2 regions of the Kitasatospora sp. NPDC098663 genome follow, and region 2 is predicted to be linked to the other one. Evidence: predicted binding sites of a transcription regulator. Region 2 holds the regulator's gene; the other holds the start of a gene.
What was found. The regulator HrcA, encoded in region 2, represses chaperone genes, less so after heat shock. The targets are predictions, from matches to a motif close to TTNGCACTCNGNNNNNCNGAGTGCNAA.
Positions count from the first base shown of each region.

Region 1: the regulator HrcA is predicted to act here: its motif matches at 4,845-4,871, upstream of groL (chaperonin GroEL).

Region 1 covers NZ_JBIWAP010000044.1:4,841-12,193, forward strand. Annotated here, with positions in the region: gene ACIQVZ_RS33870 (trehalose-6-phosphate synthase) at 1-935, opposite strand, end outside; gene ACIQVZ_RS33875 (glucosyl-3-phosphoglycerate synthase) at 986-1,963, opposite strand; SAM riboswitch class I at 2,135-2,271, shown strand; gene thrC (threonine synthase) at 2,289-3,569, shown strand; gene ACIQVZ_RS33885 (MoaD/ThiS family protein) at 3,610-3,888, shown strand; gene ACIQVZ_RS33890 (cold-shock protein) at 4,478-4,681, shown strand; gene groL (chaperonin GroEL) at 5,028-6,650, shown strand; gene ACIQVZ_RS33900 (hypothetical protein) at 6,746-7,102, shown strand; gene ACIQVZ_RS33905 (PadR family transcriptional regulator) at 7,246-7,353, shown strand, end outside.
Region 2 covers NZ_JBIWAP010000001.1:332,083-339,435, forward strand. Annotated here, with positions in the region: gene ACIQVZ_RS01530 (PDZ domain-containing protein) at 1-947, opposite strand, end outside; gene ACIQVZ_RS01535 (16S rRNA (uracil(1498)-N(3))-methyltransferase) at 1,018-1,767, opposite strand; gene dnaJ (molecular chaperone DnaJ) at 1,883-3,022, opposite strand; gene hrcA (heat-inducible transcriptional repressor HrcA) at 3,099-4,133, opposite strand; gene htpX (zinc metalloprotease HtpX) at 4,397-5,317, shown strand; gene ACIQVZ_RS01555 (hypothetical protein) at 5,388-5,972, shown strand; gene ACIQVZ_RS01560 (DUF3097 domain-containing protein) at 5,997-6,824, shown strand; gene ACIQVZ_RS01565 (Uma2 family endonuclease) at 6,831-7,353, opposite strand, start outside.

The sequences.
Region 1 (7,353 bases), on a different contig from region 2:
CCGCGGACGATGTTCTTGCTGAGCTCGGTGCGGTCGACCCGGACGATGGTGCGGCGCCCGCCGACGGCCTCGCGGAGGGCGGCGAGGCGTTCGTCGACGTCCGGGCGGTGGGAGCGCTCGCGCAGGAAGTCGGCGTCGGCGCCGAGCGCGTGCACGCCGAGCCGGGTGGTGCGGCCGGCGTGGGTGACGGTCATGGCGTCCCGGTCGACCTCGGCACCGAGCAGGTCGGCGCAGCAGTCGGCGAAGGCCAGCGCCCAGCGGCGGGTCAGGAAACCGGCCCGGTCGGCGCCCAGGATGCCGGTGAGGACGGCCTCGGCGACGTCGTCGGGCAGCAGCCGGAAGTACTCGGGCGGGGCCCACGGGGTGTGCGAGAAGTGGCCGATCCGCAGGTCGGGGCGGGCGGCGCGGAGCAGGGCCGGGGTCAGCGAGAGGTGGTAGTCCTGGACCAGCACGGCGGCCCCGGGGGCGGCCTCGGCGGCCAGCGCCTCGGCGAAGGCGGCGTTGTAGGCGCGGTAGGCGGCCCACTCGGTGCGGAACCCGGCGTCGAAGGCGGGGGCGGTGGGGGTGGCGTAGAGCAGGTGGTGGACGAACCAGAGGGTGGAGTTGGCGACGCCGTTGTAGGCGCGGGCGAAGGTGTCGGGATCGATGTCCAGCATGCGGACGGCCTGGCCGCCCACGTCGTGCCCGGCGAGGTCGAGGCGGCCGTCCGGGGCCCCTCTGGCGGCCTGCCGGTCGGCCGCGCCGAGGGCGGCGCAGACCCAGACGGCGTCGGGGTCGTCGATGGCGGAGAGGCCGGAGACCAGGCCTCCGCCGCCGCGGCGGAGGGTCAGCGTGCCGTCGTCCGCGGTGCCGAACGACACCGGTCCCCGATTGGAGGCCACCAGGACGGGGGCGGTGCCGGTCGCACTCGAACGTTCGGTCGTGAGATCGCCCATGGTTGGTACGTTGCCGGGGCTCCGGAGCGGCAAACCCTTTCGGTGGGTGTTCAGTGTCGGGTCGCGTACTCGGGCACGGTGTGCATGGGCGGGCGTTCCAGGGCGGTCACCGGGTGGGTGTGGGCGGTGAACTCCCGGCTCTGCGGGTCGCGGGTGAACTGGGTCAGCAGCGGGTGGACCAGGTCGGCCGAGGCCTTCAGCCGGTGGGTGCGGTCGAGGCGTTCGAGGGCGGTGCGGTAGATGGTGGCGGCCATCCGGCCGAGGGCCTGGCCGTCCTGGTGCCGGTGGTGCCGGACGCCGACGTCCACCTGGGCCAGGGCGTCCAGCCCGACCGTCTCCAGCGCGTCGACCAGCAGGCCGAGTTCGACGCCGTAGCCGGTGGGGAAGGGGAGCCGTTCGAGCAGCGCGCGGCGGGCCGCGTACTCGCCGCCGAGCGGCTGGACGAAACCGGCGAGTTCCGGCCAGTGCAGGTTGAGCAGTGGGCGGGCGACCAGTTCGGTGACCCGGCCGCCGCCGGCCGGGACCACCGCCCCCTCGGTCTCCAGCGGCCGGTCGTACATGGCCTTGACCAGCTGGATGTCCGGTTCGGTGAGCAGCGGGCCGAGGATGCCGGAGACGAAGGCCGGGTCGAACTCGCGCAGGTCGGCGTCGACGAAGCAGACGATGTCGCCGCGGGTGACCAGCAGCGAGCGCCAGAGCACCTCGCCCTTGCCGGGGACGGCGGGCAGCCGGGGCAGGATCGCGTCGCGGTACTCCACCCGGGCGCCGGCCCGGGCGGCGACGGCGGCGGTGGCGTCGGCCGAGCCGGAGTCGACCACGACGAGTTCGTCGACCAGCGGGAGGCGCTCCATCAGCTCGCGGCGGATGGTGCGGACGATGTCGCCGACGGTGGCCTCCTCGTCCAGCGCGGGCAGCACCACGCTGACGGTGCGGCCGGTCCGGCGCTTGGCCTCCAGCAGGGCGTGCACCGGCCGGTCGACCGCGCTCCACGAGCGGCGGCGCAGCCAGGACGCCGCCTGCGGGAGCAGCGCGGGGGTCGGTTCGGCGGGCACGGGACTCTCCTCGGCGGGGTCGGTGGGACGCGCCATCTCGCGTGGCGGACGATCCCATTCGGGGTTGACGCCTTCGGATACAGTCTTCGTACAGCGGCCGGACCTTTGCACGCCGGGGTCGCCGTTGAGCACCACCACAATTTCACATGCTCATCCAGAGGGACTGAGGGAACGGCCCGTTGACGTCCCGGCAACCTTCTCGCGCGGCTGTCTGTCGACAGGCCCCGGCGGGACAGGTGCCAATTCCGGCCTGTGGCGCGACCGTGCCACGGGGAAGATGAGGAGAGAGGCCTCCGCCATCATGGCTATCGACACTGTCGCACCCGCATCCGTGGACCTCGGCCCCGCCACCGCGCTGTCCTGTCGGGAGTGCGGCACCCGCTTCCCGCTCGGTCCGAGCTTCGCCTGCCTGGAGTGCTTCGGCCCGCTGGAGATCGCGTACGACTTCGGCAGCGAGGGCGCCGAGGAGCTGCGCCGCCGGATCGAGGCCGGCCCGAGCTCGATCTGGCGCTACGCGCCGCTGCTGCCCGTCCCGGCCGACGTCGCCACCAAGCCCAACCTGAACCCCGGCTGGACCCCGCTGGTCAAGGCGGACAACCTGGGCCGCGAGCTGGGCTTCACCGCGCAGCTGCACATCAAGGACGACTCGGGCAACCCGACCCACTCGTTCAAGGACCGCGTGGTGGCCTGCGCCATCGAGGCCGCGCGGGCCTTCGGCTTCACGACGCTCTCCTGCTCCTCCACCGGCAACCTGGCCGGCGCGGTGGGTGCGGCGGCCGCCCGGGCCGGCTTCAAGTCCTGCGTGTTCATCCCGCACGACCTGGAGCAGGGCAAGGTCGTCATGGCCGGGGTGTACGGCGGCGAGCTGGTCGGCATCGAGGGCAACTACGACGACGTGAACCGCTTCTGCTCGGAGCTGATCGGCGACCCGGCCGGCGAGGGCTGGGGCTTCGTCAACGTCAACCTGCGCCCGTACTACGGCGAGGGCTCCAAGACGCTGGCGTACGAGATCTGCGAGCAGCTCGGCTGGCGGCTGCCGGAGCAGATCGTCATCCCGATCGCCTCCGGCTCCCAGCTGACCAAGATCGACAAGGGGCTGCAGGAGCTGATCAGGCTCGGTCTGGTCGAGGACCGGCCGTACAAGGTCTTCGGCGCCCAGGCGGCGGGCTGCTCCCCGGTGTCGGCGGCGTTCAAGGCCGGCCAGGACGTGATCCGCCCGGTCAAGCCGGACACCATCGCCAAGTCGCTGGCGATCGGCAACCCGGCGGACGGCCCGTACGTGCTGGACATCGCCCGGCGCACCGGCGGCGCGATCGAGGACGTCACCGACGCCGAGGTGGTGGACGCGATCCGGCTGCTGGCCCGGACCGAGGGCGTCTTCGCCGAGACCGCGGGCGGGGTGACCGTCGGCGTGCTGAAGAAGCTGGTGGAGACCGGTCAGTTGGACCCGGCCAAGGAGACCGTCGCGATCAACACCGGCGACGGCCTGAAGACCCTGGACGCCGTCGCCGGGTCCGGGATGACCGCCGTGATCCGCCCGACCCTGGCGTCCTTCCACGACGCCGGCCTCGCGTCCGCCTGAACACCCCCCACCCCGCCAGGCCCTGTCCGCTAGGAGAACCATGAGCGCCAACGTCCGTATCCCCACCATCCTGCGCACCTACACCGGCGGCGCCGCCGAGGTGGCCGCCGAGGGCGCCACCCTGGGCGAGGTCATCGCCGACCTGGAGAAGAACCACGCGGGGATCTCCGCCCGCATCCTGGACGACGCCGGCAAGCTGCGCCGCTTCGTCAACGTCTACGTGAACGACGACGACGTGCGCTTCGCCGAGGGCCTGGCGACCGGGATCGCGGACGGCGCCAGCGTCTCGATCATCCCGGCGGTGGCCGGCGGCTGCTGAGCCGCGCCCCGATCCGGGCACCCCGCCCGAGCCGTTCGTCCGACCGGCCGTCCGCGTGTACGGAATTCCGTTCTCCGTACGCACGGGCGGCCGGCCGCATTTCGGCGGGAATATGGCGGGGTCAAGTCGGAGTAGAGTGTGGCTCGGTTGGGAACAGGGCTTCCCCTCATCCTCACCCGCGAATCACCCGCGAATCGCCGGACGGTCGTCCGGCCGCTGAGACCGGTCGGGTGCCTGGGCCGTGAAACATGTCAGGCAGATGTCAGAATTCCCGCGGGGATTTGTAGTAATCCGTCCGCTATGTCCGGCGTGAAATGCCGAATTCCTCCCGCTTTGGCCCGTCCTGCCCCTTGGCGCGGTGCCGGAATTCCCCGCAGCTGACCCTGTTGCAGAGGGCGTCGATCCGGATACATTCAGCCGCGGTCGACGTAATCACCCGCTCACAGGGCGCCGTCAGGCACCCCCGGCGGAGGACTGCGGCGTGCACGGCTGCGCCCAGGGGGGGTTCCCCGGGCCGGCCTTCAAACCAGACCCGGGCCCGCGACCTGCGGGCGCGTGAAGGGCCAGCACAGCACTAGGGGAGTTCGGAATGGCTCAGGGCACCGTCAAGTGGTTCAACGCGGAGAAGGGCTACGGCTTCATCGCGGTCGACGGTGGTGCGGACGTCTTCGTCCACTACAGCGCGATCCAGATGGACGGCTACCGCACCCTCGAGGAGGGCCAGCGGGTCGAGTTCGAGATCTCCCAGGGACAGAAGGGCCCGCAGGCGGACATGGTCCGCGCCGCGGTGTGACCCCCTTCCGACCCCAGGAGCTCGGCGCGGCCCACGGCTGGTGACCACTCGCTTCTCGGCGGGCCCGTACGACACGCGTCGTGCGGGCCCGTCGGCGTTCCCCGGCGGGGAGTTGCGCGGGTCGGCGGGAGCGCCCCGGGCGGCTCGCGGGATCGCGATTGGGCTTGCACTCGACCACCCGGAGTGCTAATCATTGGCGTTAGCACTCACAGCGTGAGAGTGACAGCGGACCGGGTCGGTGAGGCCCCCGGGAGCGGTAGGGGAAAGGACCCCCGCACACCAGGGCCGTCCGTCGCGGGCACCCCTTGGTCCGAGCAGTCGACCGTGTCCCGGAGGACCACTTCTGATGGCCAAGATCATCGCCTTTGATGAGGAAGCTCGCCGCGGCCTTGAGCGTGGCATGAACCAGCTCGCCGACGCAGTGAAGGTCACGCTCGGCCCCAAGGGTCGCAACGTCGTGCTGGAGAAGAAGTGGGGCGCCCCCACGATCACCAACGACGGTGTCTCCATCGCCAAGGAGATCGAGCTCGAGGACCCCTACGAGAAGATCGGCGCGGAGCTCGTCAAGGAGGTCGCCAAGAAGACCGACGACGTCGCGGGTGACGGCACCACCACCGCCACCGTGCTCGCCCAGGCCCTGGTGCGCGAGGGTCTGCGCAACGTCGCCGCCGGCGCCAACCCGATGGCCCTGAAGCGCGGCATCGAGAAGGCCGTCGCCGCCGTCTCCGACCAGCTGCTGGCCCAGGCCAAGGACGTGGAGACCAAGGAGCAGATCGCCTCCACCGCCTCCATCTCGGCCGCCGACACCCAGATCGGCGAGCTCATCGCCGAGGCCATGGACAAGGTCGGCAAGGAAGGCGTCATCACCGTCGAGGAGAGCAACACCTTCGGTCTGGAGCTCGAGCTCACCGAGGGCATGCGCTTCGACAAGGGCTACATCTCCGCCTACTTCGCGACCGACCTGGAGCGCATGGAGGCGACGTTCGAGGACCCGTACATCCTCATCGCCAACTCCAAGATCGGCTCGGTCAAGGACCTGCTGCCGCTGCTGGAGAAGGTCATGCAGAGCGGCAAGCCGCTCGTCATCATCGCCGAGGACGTCGAGGGCGAGGCCCTGTCGACCCTGGTCGTGAACAAGATCCGCGGCACCTTCAAGTCCGTCGCCGTCAAGGCCCCGGGCTTCGGCGACCGCCGCAAGGCCATGCTCGGCGACATCGCCATCCTCACCGGTGGCACCGTGATCTCCGAGGAGGTCGGCCTCAAGCTGGAGAACGCCGGCATCGACCTGCTGGGCACCGCCCGCAAGGTGGTCATCACCAAGGACGAGACCACCATCGTCGACGGTGGCGGTGACAGCGAGCAGGTCGCCGGCCGCGTGAACCAGATCCGCGCCGAGATCGAGAACAGCGACTCGGACTACGACCGCGAGAAGCTCCAGGAGCGCCTCGCCAAGCTGGCCGGCGGCGTGGCCGTCATCAAGGCCGGCGCAGCCACCGAGGTGGAGCTCAAGGAGCGCAAGCACCGCATCGAGGACGCCGTCCGCAACGCGAAGGCCGCCGTCGAGGAGGGCATCGTCGCCGGTGGTGGCGTCGCGCTGCTGCAGGCCGGTGTCGCCTTCGACAAGCTGGAGCTGGAGGGCGACGAGGCCACCGGTGCCAACATCGTCAAGGTCGCGCTGGAGGCCCCGATCAAGCAGATCGCGACCAACGCCGGCCTGGAGGGTGGCGTCGTGGTGGAGAAGGTGCGCAACCTTCCCGCCGGTCACGGCCTGAACGCGGCCACCAACACCTACGTCGACCTGATCGCCGAGGGCATCATCGACCCGGCCAAGGTGACCCGCTCCGCGCTGCAGAACGCCGCCTCCATCGCGGCGCTGTTCCTCACCACCGAGGCCGTCATCGCCGACAAGCCGGAGAAGGCCGCTGCGGCCGCCGGCGGCGGCATGCCGGGCGGTGACATGGACTTCTGATCCTGATCGCACCGATCGGATCGGCTGGTTCCTGATCGTGTGGGCGGTCCCCTTCGGGGGGCCGCCCACGCGGCGTTCTACCGGAGAATGGACAGATGGCTTCCGACGACATCGAGACCGCGCTGCACAACGCGCGGGCGCTGATCCTGGCCGACCTCACCGCGCGGGACGTGGCGGACGCCGCCGTCGTCTCCCTGGTGGAGCAGGCCGTGACGCACCGCCGCTGGTGGCTGGAGCAGTGGCCGGACGGCACCGAGTACGTGCTCGGGCTGGTCGCCCAGGACGTCCAGGACGCGCTGCTGGAGGCGTACGGGCGCTGGCCGCTGTGCACCGCCTGCGCCGCCGACGGGGACCCGCACGCGCTCGGCGTGGAGCCGGAGCTGGGGCCGGAGCCGCACTGGGTGTGCGGCAAGCAGGGCGCGGTGGTCGCGCCGGTGGGGGAGCTCTCCTAGGCGGCTCCTGGCCCGCGCCTGGCCCGCGCCTGGTCCGCTCCCGGCTCGCTCCCGGTCCGCGCCAGGCCCGCTCGTGGTCCGCGTCGTGGACCGGGCGGCGGGGGTACTGGACCTATAGGTAGGTTGACGATATATGTAGTCGTATGACTGAACGCTCGATGCAGGAGCCGACGCTGCTGCTGCTCACCGCTCTGGCGGACGCCCCGAGACACGGCTACGCCCTCATCCAGGAGATCGCCGCCATCTCCGGG
Region 2 (7,353 bases):
AGCCAGTGCACGTCGCCGCGCACCACCACGGCGCCGGCCCGGCCGGTGCGGTCGGGGGCGGCGGACTCCAGCCAGTGCGCGGCGTGCACCGGGCGGGGGCGGCGGCCGCTGCGCGGGCCGGCCAGCCGGATGTCGAGGCGGCGGGGCGCGGCTCCCGCCAGGTCGTCCAGCAGCCAGACGTCGCCGGCCCGGTGGAACACCGCCCGGGTGCCGTCGGTCCCGGCGTTGCGGGCGTAGCAGCCGTCCGGGTCGGTGGTGTGGCGGCGCAGGTCGGAGCCGTCCGGGAGGCTGGAGTAGAGCTCGCCGACGCCCTCGTGGTCGGAGAGGAAGGCGATCCGGTCCCCCACCCACAGCGGCGAGTCGAGCTGGCCGTCCAACTCCTCGTGGACGCGGACGAATTCGTCCCGCCCGATCCACAACTTGCCCGCCCGGCCGCCCCGGTAGCGCTTCCACCAGGCCGGCTCGCGGTTGTTGACGGTACCCAGCAGCACGCGGTCGCCGCCCGGCTCGAAGGCGAGCCCGCCGACCGGCCCGTACGGCAGCCGCACCGGCTCGCCGCCGTCCAGCGGCACGGCGTGCGCCCAGCTGCGGCGCAGGGTCGCCTCGCCGGCGGTGGTGAGGGCGATCGGGCGCCCGTCGGCCGTCCAGCCCCGCACCTCGGTCTGCTCGCTGCCCCAGTGGGTGAGCCGCCGGGACGGCCCGCCGTCCACCGGCACCACGTGCACCTCGGGCGCGCCGTCCCGGGTGGAGGTGAAGGCGATGTGCCGCCCGTCGGGGGCGAACCGGGGGTGCCGGACGGGCAGGTGATCGGCCGTCAGCCGCCAGGCCCGGCCACCGTCCAGCGGGGCCAGCCAGACGTCGTCCTCGGCGACGAAGGTGACCAGGTCGCCGTGCAGATGGGGGTGGCGCAGGTAGGCGCCCGCAGAGGTGCTCAGGGGTTCCGTCACGCGGTCAGCGTAGGCACGTGCGCGTACCGCGCGGGCCGGTTCGGGCAGACTCCGACCGCACGGGCGCGGGCTACGACCAGCGGCCGGTGCGCCCCAGCAGCAGGGCGCCGGCGGCCACCCCGGCGGTGGAGGTGCGCAGCACCGAGGGGCCCAGCCGGTACGGCCCGGCGCCCGCCTCGGCGAACGCGGCCAGCTCCTCCGGGGAGACCCCGCCCTCCGGGCCGACCACCAGCACCACGTCCCCGGCCGCGGGCAGCGCGGCCAGCGCCAGCGGCTCGGCGCCCTCCTCGTGCAGCACGGCGGCGAACGCGGCCCCGGCCAGCAGCGGCGCCAGCTGCCGGGTGGTCGCCGGCTCGCGCACCTCGGGGAAGCGCAGCCGGCGGGACTGCTTGCCGGCCTCCCGGGCGGTGGCCCGCCACTTGGCGAGCGCCTTGGCGCCCCGGTCGCCCTTCCACTGCGTGATGCAGCGCGAGGCGGCCCACGGGACGATCACGTCCACGCCGACCTCGGTCATGGTCTCCACCGCGAGCTCGCCGCGGTCGCCCTTGGGCAGCGCCTGGACGACGACGATCCGCGGCGCCGGCTCGGGCTCCCGGCGGACGGCGGCCACCGTGACGTCGATCGCGTCCTTGCCGAGCACCGCGGCGACCGTCCCGTCCACCCCGAGGCCCAGCCCGTCGGCGAGGGTCACCGCCTCGCCGGCCGCCAGCCGCTTCACCGCGGCCGCGTGCCGCCCCTCCGGCCCGTCGAGGCGCACCACGGAACCGGGCGCGGCGGCGGCGATCCGCTCGGTCTCGACGACGAAGACGGGGGCGGTCATGCGGGGAACCTCCGGGGGGTGGGGCGGATCGGGAACGCGAAAGGGGCGCCGGGCGAACCCGGCACCCCCGCGCGGACGGCCAGGGCCTAGGGCCTTCGACGGCCCGGGCCAGGGCCTAGCGGCCGTTGAACGCGTCCTTGAGGCGCGAGAACAGGCCCTGCTGGCCCGGCGCGAACTGGCCGGACGGCCGCTCCTCGCCGCGCAGCACCGCGAGCCGGCGCAGCAGCTCCTCCTGCTCGGGGTCGAGCTTGGTGGGCGTCTGCACCTCGACATGCACTATCAGGTCGCCCCGGCCGCCGCCGCGCAGGTGCGTGATGCCGCGGCCGTGCAGCGGGATCGACTGGCCGGACTGGGTGCCGGGCCGGATGTCGACCTCCTCCAGCCCGTCCAGGGTCTGCAGCGGCACCTGGGTGCCGAGGGACGCGGCCGTCATCGGGATGGTGACGGTGCAGTGCAGGTCGTCCCCGCGCCGCTGGAAGACGGTGTGGGTGGTCTCGGCGATCTCGACGTACAGGTCGCCGGCCGGGCCGCCGCCGGGGCCGACCTCGCCCTCGCCGGCCAGCTGGATCCGGGTGCCGTTGTCGACACCGGCCGGGATCTTGACGGTCAGGGTGCGCCGGGCGCGGACCCGGCCGTCGCCGGCGCACTCCGGGCACGGGGTCGGCACGACGGTGCCGAAGCCCTGGCACTGCGGGCAGGGCCGGGAGGTCATGACCTGGCCCAGGAACGACCGGGTGACCTGGGAGACCTCGCCCCTGCCGCGACACATGTCGCAGGTCTGCGCGGAGGTGCCGGGGGCCGCGCCCTCGCCGCTGCACGTGGTGCAGGTGACGGCGGTGTCGACCTGGAGTTCCTTGGTGGTGCCGAAGGCGGCCTCCTCCAGGGTGATCTCCAGCCGGATCATGGCGTCCTGGCCGCGCCGGGTGCGCGAGCGCGGGCCGCGCTGGCCGGCCGCGGCGCCGAAGAAGGCGTCCATGATGTCGGAGAAGCCGAATCCGGCCGCGCCCGCGCCGAAGCCGCCCGCGCCCCCGCCGCCCGGCGAGAGCGGGTCACCGCCGAGGTCGTAGACCTGGCGCTTCTGCGGGTCGGAGAGCACCTCGTAAGCGGCGTTGATCTCCTTGAACCGCTCCTGCGTCTTCGGGTCCGGGTTGACGTCCGGGTGCAGTTCGCGTGCCAGGCGCCGGAAGGCCTTCTTGATCTCGTCCTGCCCCGCATCCCGTCGGACGCCGAGTACCGCGTAGTAGTCCGTGGCCACCAAATGCTCCGCTTGTTCCGCCTGTAGTAGTGCTGCGACTGGACACCGCCGTCAGAGGTTCCGACGGCGGCCTGTGCTACGACTCGGCCAGGATCTGGCCCACGTACCGCGCCACCGCACGCACCGCCCCCATTGTGCCCGGATAGTCCATCCGGGTCGGACCGATCACACCCAGTTTGGCCACGCTCTCGTCGCCCGAACCGTAACCGACCGACACCACCGAGGTGGAATTCAGCCCCTCGTAGGCGATCTCCCGCCCGATCCGGACCGTCATCGCGGCGTCCGCCGTCTCACCCAGGAGGCGGAGCAGGACGACCTGCTCCTCCAGGGCTTCCAGCACCGGCTGGATGGTCAGGGGGAAGTCGTGCCCGAAGCGGGTCAGGTTGGCCGTGCCGGCCAGCATGATCCGCTCCTCGTTCTGCTCGGCGAGCGCTTCGAACAGCGTCGCCAGGACCGTGCTGACGGTCGGGCGGTCCGGCGGCTCGAAACCCGCCGGGAGCTCCTCCAGGAACCCCGGCACGTCCGGCAGCCGCTGGCCGACGGCCCGCGCGTTGATCCGGGCCCGCAGGTCCGCCAGGACCGTCTCGCCGACCGGGCCCGGGCAGTCGACCATCCGCTGCTCGACCCGGCCGGTGTTGGTGATCAGGACCAGCATCACCTTGGTCGGGGCCAGCGCCACCAGCTCGATGTGCCGGACGGTGGACCGTGACAGCGAGGGGTACTGCACCACCGCGACCTGCCGGGTGAGCTGGGCGAGCAGCCGCACCGTCCGCATGACCACGTCGTCCAGGTCGACGGCGCCGTCCAGGAAGTGCCGGATCGCCCGGCGCTCGGGGGCGCTCATCGGCTTGACCTCGGCGAGCTTGTCGACGAACAGGCGGTACCCCTTGTCGGTGGGGATGCGCCCGGCGCTGGTGTGCGGCTGGTGGATGTAGCCCTCCTCCTCCAGCGCCGCCATGTCGTTGCGCACGGTCGCCGGGGAGACTCCGAGGTTGTGCCGCTCCACCAGGGCCTTGGAGCCGACCGGCTCCTCGGTGCCCACGTAGTCCTGGACGATCGCGCGGAGCACGGCGAGCTTGCGGTCGTCCAGCTGGCGAACCTCACCGGCCATGGGGCACACACCTCCGTCTTCGCACGTTGTCCGTTCGTGTCACGCATGCTGCTGCCCGCTCCGGGAGGATCCCGGCTCCGGCACCCGCTTTGGCACTCTGAACCTGTGAGTGCCAAAACCGTACCTGCCAGTGTAAGGCCCGGGCCCAACGGCAGGAACGGCCCGGCCGGAGTGATCCTGCCCGCAGTTCCCGGCGCGGGGGTGGTGCCGTGGGGCCGTCCGGGTGGCAGCATCGAAGACGACGGCGAATGGAGGAGCAAGCGATGTCGAGCTCGGGCCAGCACACCCGTTTCGCGCCCGACCGCGGCCTGACCGGCCGCATGGTCGTGACCATGTTCGTGATCGGGCTGCTGTACGTCGGTTTCACCGGTCTGCTGATCGTGCTGCTGCGCGGCGCCTGGCCACTGATCGTCCTGATCTCCGGCGGGCTGTTCGTGGCCCAGTTCTGGTTCAGCGACAAGATCACCGAACGGGCGATGGGCGCCCACCAGGTGACCCCTGAGCAGTACCCGCAACTGCACGGCACCATCGACCGGCTCTGCGCGCTGGCCGACATGCCCAAACCCCGGGTGGCGGTCGCCGACAACGACATGCCGAACGCCTTCGCCACCGGCCGCAACCCGCAGAACGCCGTGGTGTGCGTCACCACCGGCCTGCTGCGCCGACTGGAACCCGAGGAACTGGAGGGCGTCCTCGCCCACGAGCTGTCCCACGTCGCCCACCGGGACGTCGCGGTGATGACCATCGCCGGCTTCCTCGGCGTCCTCGCCGGGGCCATGACCCGGATCGCCATGTACGGCGGGTTCATGGGCGGCAACCGCAACAACAACGACCAGAACGCGGCCATCGTCGCCCTGGTCATCCCGCTGGTGTCGATGCTCGTCTACGCCATCAGCTTCCTGCTCACCCGGCTCCTGTCCCGCTACCGGGAACTCGCCGCCGACCGCGCCGCCGCCCAGCTCACCGGCCGGCCCAGCGCCCTCGCCTCCGCGCTCACCAAGGTCACCGGCCAGATCGCCGCCATCCCCAGCAAGGACCTGCGCCAGGCACAGCCCTACAACGCCTTCTACTTCGCCCCCGCGCTGAGCGCCCGGGAGACCGCCTCGCAGCTGTTCTCCACCCACCCGACGCTGGAAAAGCGGCTCGCGGAGCTGGCGAAGATCTCCGAGCAGCTCGGCCGCTGAGGCCCCGGCCCCAGCCGCCTTCCTGCGGCCCTCCCGACTCCTCCCGACTCCCTCCTCCGAAAGGACCGCCGTGGGAATCCTGGACACCCTGTTCGGGCGCACCAAGCCCGTCAAGCCCGACCTCGACCAGCTGTTCGGCGTCCCGTCCGCCGCTCTCACCCTGGAGGCCGCGGCCGGGTTCACCCCCACCGGGCTCGGCTCGGTCTGCTTCGCCGCCGTCGAGGGCGCGGCCTTCGGCCAGGTCGAACAGCAGGTGCGGGCGCTGCTCGACGCCGACACCGAGCGCGGCGGCGTCCCGGTGGAGGCCTCCAAGGACGGCTACGGCTACTCCTGGCTGCTCGCCCGGCACACCCCCGAGGAACTGCCGGACCTGGTCAACGACCTGCACGCGGTCAACAGCGAGCTGGAGGCGAACGGCTTCGGACCGCAGCTGCTCTGCTCGCTGGTCGGCTTCCGCAACCCGGACGGGCAGTCGCTGGCCCTGGTCTACCTCTACAAGCGCGGCACCTTCTACCCCTTCGCCCCGATGCCCGGCGGCGGGGAGCGGCGCAACAGCCCGCTGGAGCTCCAGGTCAACGCGATGCTCGGGAACGACCTCCGGCTGGAGAAGGACCTCAGCCGCTGGTTCCCGGTCTGGGGCGCGCCGGGCCTCTGACGGTCCGTCCGTATAGTCGCTTTCATGCGCAGCCGCCAGTACGGACCCGACCTGACCCCGCCGTGGAAGAAGCAGCAGCCCGCCCCGGAGGTGACCGCCGAACGGGACCTGGTGGTGGAGGAGGCCGCCACCGGCTTCTGCGGCGCGGTGGTGCGCTGCGAGAAGACCGCCGAGGGCTTCACCGTCACCCTGGAGGACCGCTTCGGCAAGCTCCGGGTGTTCCCGCTGGTGCCGCGCGGCTTCCTGCTGGAGGGCCGGACGGTCACCCTGGTGCGCCCGGCCGGCCCCGCCCCCTCCCGTACGCCGGGCCGCACCGCCTCCGGCTCGGTCGCCGTCCCCGGCGCCCGGGCCCGGGTCGCCCGCGAGTCGCGGATCTACGTCGAGGGCCGGCACGACGCCGAACTGGTCGAGCGGGTCTGGGGCGACGACCTGCGGATCGAGGGCGTGGTCGTCGAGTACCTGGAGGGCGTGGACGACCTGCCCGCGATCGTCGCCGACTTCGCCCCCGGCCCGGGCCGGCGCCTCGGCGTCCTGGTCGACCACCTGCTCCCCGGCACCAAGGAGCACCGCATCGCCGCCCAGGTCACCGGCGACGCCGTCCTGGTCGTCGGCCACCCCTACATCGACATCTGGCAGGCCGTGAAGCCCGCCTCCGTCGGCATCGCCGGCTGGCCCGCCGTCCCGCGCGGCGAGGAGTGGAAGGAGGGCGTCTGCCGCCGCCTCGGCTGGCCGGTGAACACCCCCGCCGCCTGGAAGCGGATCCTCTCCACGGTGGACAGCTACAAGGACCTGGAGCCGGAACTGCTGGGCAAGGTCGAGGAGCTGATCGACTTCGTGACGGTTCCGGAGTGAGGCCGATCAGACGTACTGCTGAAAGTCCGTGGTGTCCAGATCGATCTCGAGCAGGCCGACGGGGACGGGCTCGCCGAACTTGCTGGTCCGCTCGGACATATACCTCGGGAGGCCGGACCCGGGATCCCTGCCCAACTCGGTCAACAGCACGCAGACCCCCTTGATCGGGTCCACGATCAGGTACGCGGGGACGGAGCCCTCGGCGTAGAGCTCCCGCTTGGTCCGGTAATCACGATCGACGCTGGTCTTCGACACCACCTCGACCACCAGGGTGACGGCGGGCGACGGCAGCAGTCGTCCGTGCTCCTGGACCGCCCCGCGTTCGAAGACGACCAGGTCGGGCTGGGGTTCGCTCGCCTGGCCGGGGATCCCCAGGTCCTGGGTCGTGAGGGGACGCCACCGACCGTACGGAAGCTGGTGCTGAATCGCCAGGACGATGAGGTTGTGGACCATGTCAGGCCCCGCCATCATCACGATTTCCCCCCTGATGAGTTCGGCCTTGATGCCTTCCGGCACCTCCAGGTTCTCG